Regions from separate parts of the Paenibacillus sp. AK002 genome, predicted to be linked through region 1. Evidence: riboswitches for the same ligand, from Rfam matches in the RefSeq annotation. Region 1 holds a riboswitch; the other holds the start of a gene.
What was found. A riboswitch is a leader RNA that binds a small molecule or an ion and turns the genes downstream of it on or off. The one in region 1 is predicted to bind thiamine pyrophosphate.
Positions count from the first base shown of each region.

Region 2: it holds a riboswitch for thiamine pyrophosphate, as region 1 does, so the genes downstream of both, M1D70_RS26595 (ECF transporter S component) here and M1D70_RS20975 (YkoF family thiamine/hydroxymethylpyrimidine-binding protein) in region 1, are expected to answer to the same signal.

Region 1 covers NZ_CP096377.1:4,728,355-4,730,556, reverse strand. Annotated here, with positions in the region: gene M1D70_RS20980 (hypothetical protein) at 102-197, shown strand; gene M1D70_RS20975 (YkoF family thiamine/hydroxymethylpyrimidine-binding protein) at 271-873, opposite strand; TPP riboswitch at 958-1,060, opposite strand; gene M1D70_RS20970 (nitroreductase family protein) at 1,244-1,846, opposite strand.
Region 2 covers NZ_CP096377.1:5,928,056-5,930,257, reverse strand. Annotated here, with positions in the region: gene asd (archaetidylserine decarboxylase) at 1-433, opposite strand, end outside; TPP riboswitch at 599-711, shown strand; gene M1D70_RS26595 (ECF transporter S component) at 803-1,432, shown strand; gene M1D70_RS26590 (ABC transporter ATP-binding protein) at 1,425-2,202, shown strand, end outside.

The DNA.
Region 1 (2,202 bases):
AAAAGAGGGGGGTACATTAGCCGTGACGCTCGCCCGCCACAAGCAATAAGATAATAACGTGATTAACTCACGTCATTCTTTTAAATCCAGGAGGGATCTTCATGAGCGGAGCATATGGCGGCGCATGGGGCAATTCAGTAGGAACTATATTGGTTCTCTTTATCCTGCTCGTAATCATCTTGAGTGCTTGGGTTTAAACACCGTCAATATTCTTGCCTGCAATCGATAAAGGCCCGGCGCTTGCCGGGCCTTTATCTGTTGGAAAGGACCTTAAGCTTTGGCTTTGGGAGATGGGCTGTGGGCCGAAACCACCGCGGTCATGACCAGATGGCTGCTGTCGGATTGAATCGCATGTTGGAACGCGTCTTCGAGTGATCCGAACACCCGGGACAACGCCCCGTCCAATCGGCTGGCGTAATGAACGCTTCCACCGAATGTGCCCGCTGCCTTCGCACGATCCACTTCTGCGTAAATGACATCCATGTAATCGGCGCTACCCATCGGGTAAAGCGCGAATTGGCAGGCCGTTTCGATATCGGCGTGTTCCCCGATATCGTGGTTTAAGCGGGTCGAATCCTCGTCCATATACGCATCGGCATCCGTATCGCCTGGGCAGCCGATAGAATAAGTACCGTTAAACACCGTGTGCACGCCGCTAGCCGCGGCATGAGCGAATATCGCTCTCGTCACATCAAACACATGCTCCGCACGTCCGCGAATACAAGTGCTTACATCATCCGTTTGGATCCAGACCTTTTCCGAATCCACGGAACGAAGCGCCTCCGTGATCACTTCCACGAACCGATCCGTCATGGGAAATACCGAGAACCGGCATCCCACGATCCGGCTCGTTCCGCATACAAGCTCATTCATAAATTTTTTTCCTCCCCATTGTTAAGTCCACGCAAAAAAACCGCACCCCATGAAGAAGTGCAGTTATGCCTACGCAAAGAAATAAACATAAATGCTACACTTCCCCACGCTAGTATGATCTAGATCGGGTGATAAGGGTTAACGGCAGCCCGCCGTCTCTCAGCACATGGCACCCCTAGTACAGCCAAACATCAAATATGCAGTTGGTAATCAAGCCGGCTCCAAGAACTTCCGAAGATCAGAAGGCGAAAGGCCTGCTTCCTGTGTTATTGTATCGTTTTGGCGGCAGGTTTTCAATGGCAGGGCACCATAAAAAAGCCGCCTGCTCCAATCCTCTGGACTTGGATAGGCGGCTTATGCCGGCTACGGCTTACTTGTATACCTTCACGCGATCTTCAAGCGGCGCAAATTCTTTTTCGCCCGGATCTGCAACCGGTTTGCCGAAAGGCATTTGAGCGATCAGCTTCCAGTTTTCCGGAATGTTCCATTCGGACTTCACTTTCTCGTCGATCAACGGGTTGTAATGCTGGAGGGATGCGCCCAGGCCTTCTGCCTCGAGGGACGTCCATACCACGAATTGCAGCATGCCGTTGGATTGGTTCGACCAAACCGGGAAATTGTCGGCATACAGCGCGAACTTTTGCTGCAGGTCGGCAACTACGTTATTGTCCTCGAAGAAGAGAACCGTGCCGTATCCAGCGCGGAATGCGCCCATTTTTTCAGCTGTGGATTTGAAAGCCTCTTCGTCTCCGACAACTTCTTTCAGAATGCCTTCGGTCAGGTTCCACAGTTTGTCATGCTGTTCGCCAAGCAGTACAACGACGCGTGCGCTTTGGGAGTTGAAAGAAGACGGAGTATATTTAACGGCTTCATTAACAATCTCCTGGATGCGTTCGTCGGAAATGACCGGGTCTTTGCTGATGGCATAATGGGAACGACGATGCTTAAGTGCTGCTGAAAAATCTTTAGACATTGAAAAAACCTCCTGATGTAATCATGTTTGCATAAGCCTGATAACAAAGATGTCCTTTAATTCAAGCAAATATGCATGTTGAGTTGAATTGCTGTCGTTGAATTATCATTTCACATTAACTTACGTTTAGTTAGAAATAATAATTATGTTAGCATATTAATATAACTTAGAGGTATTGTCAACGCTTCGAAGGAAAGTTAATTTATATTTTTTATACCCGGTTACTGAGAATTAAATCAGCTTCCAATATGTATGTATTTCGGGAACCCCGAATCTAAGCAGCTCAGCCTCAGCGATATAAAATTGATCTCGGCGAAACTCCATATTATGAACAAATCATGAACAAATGATACTTG
Region 2 (2,202 bases), 1.2 Mb from region 1:
CCGGGGAATGTATGCGATGATAGTCGGTCGGGCTTAAATACAATACGAATGCATAACCGTTGATGTAATTCTCCATTCTCGGTGACTTGGCGAGCAGCTCGCTCAGGGTATAATCCTGTCCCTTGACGCTGAGAATGGTGCCGGCGTTGACGGTGCACATCGCCGAAATCGTGGCATCGACGGGGCTTACCATGGCATCGGCGGTGTCGTCTATGGCGCGCAGGCCTATTTTTAACCGGCGGGAAAAGAATTCGTTCAGCGAACGGTATTCGTGGATCTCCTTCTCCGCTTCATGCGCCGGGATTTGGTAGATTCGTATAAATGCAGGTATTAGATGACGGCTCAGCCGGCTGTGGGAACAATGCCCCATAATGCGGGACAGCCACTTGCGGGAGGACAGCTCGGTCATCAGACGCAGCAATTGTTTAGCCATGTCATTCTCCTTTGTGCATAGGTGTCGGCAATAAAACGTTGGTGGAAAAGCCAATCACTCTGATATTGACATAGAATGAGCCGGAAATCAATAAATAGCCATTTTTGAAAAAAGGTTCTTGCTAATTGGGGAACGAATGTGTATTTTAAGATTAACATGAAACCGAATAGGGAATACGGGTGCTTGAGTGAATCAGGCTGAGATTGCAGCTGCTATCCGCTGTTGACCGTTAATCTGAACTGGGTAATGCCAGCGTAGAGAATATCCGACCCTGCCTATATAGGGCCTATTTTTCCGTCTGCGCGTTTTTCCAGACGGTTTTTTGTTGTGTTTATACAAAAATAGCGGTGGAGAGGGGAATGTGTTGTTATGGGAACGTCAGTGCAAGAGAAATTGGGGGTACAGCCTAGAAAAGGGCTGCGTTTAAGCGATATTTTGGTGACGGTGCTGTTATCGCTTGTGCTCGGCGTCATTTATCACTTCTGGGGATCGGTTTACAATCTGCTGAAACCGCTGTTCTTCGAAGCGGATGAACTGTTATACGGCATGTGGTTCGCAGCGGCCACGCTCGCTTACCTGCTGATCCGCAAGCCGGGAGTGGCTATCATCGCGGAGGTGGCGGCGGCCCACGTGGAAGTTCTGTTCGGCAGCGGCTGGGGACTGACGCTGCTGCTGTACGGCCTCATTCAAGGGCTGGGCGCGGAATTGGTATTCGCGGCGTTCCGTTACCGGAGCACCTCGGCGTGGACGGTGGCGATTGCCGGGGCCGGCGCGGCGGTCGGCTCGATGGTGATGGACTTCTATTACAGCTATACCGATGATCTGCAGACCTGGATGTTCCTGGCCAAGTATGGCATGCGGATTCTCAGCGGCGCCGTCATTGCCGGCTTGCTCATGCTGCTGCTGGCCAAAGCGCTCGACCGTACGGGCGTTACATCGCTGCTGCGCCCCGCGTCCAAGAAGGATTATGAAGCACTGGATGATCCGCGCCATGTCTAAAACCGCCGCCCGCTGGGTTTCGGCTTCAACCGCCGAGGCGGTTCCAGAGCAGGCCGTGCATGTGGAGGGATTGCGCCTGAAGTATCCGGGCGAGGAGCGTTTGATGTTTAAGGACTTGTCCTTCTCGGCTGCCCGGGGGGAGAAGGTGCTGCTGCTCGGTCCGAGCGGCTGCGGCAAATCCACGCTGCTTCAGGTGCTTAGCGGGATGATTCCCCGCGCCACGGAGGTGCCGATGAAATGCGAAGTCCAGCTGGTGCCTCGCTCTTGGGGATATGTATTCCAAGATCCGGATACCCAGTTCTGCATGCCGTACGTGGATGAAGAGCTGGCCTTCGTGCTGGAGAACCTCAGCGTTCCCCGCGACGAGATGAAGGAGCGAATGCAAGCCGTCCTGCATGAGGTAGGGCTTGACCTTCAGGAGCTGCATATGCCGATCAGTCATCTGTCGCAGGGGATGAAGCAGAGGCTTGCGCTGGCTTCGGCCCTTCTGCTGGAGCCGGAGGTGCTGTTCCTTGATGAGCCGTCCGCGCTGCTCGACCCGGAAGGCAGGGAGCAAATCTGGTCTGCGGTGAAGGCCGTATCGGAAAGGCGTACGCTGATTATCGTGGAGCACCGGATTGAAGAAATGGCCCAATACGTGGACCGCGTGGTGCTGTTCACCCCGGATGGCGCCATTCTGGGCGATGGCCCGCCGGCAGCGATATTCGCCGAATATGCGAGCGAGCTTCAGGCGTATGGCATCTGGTATCCCGGCGTATGGGAGGATTATG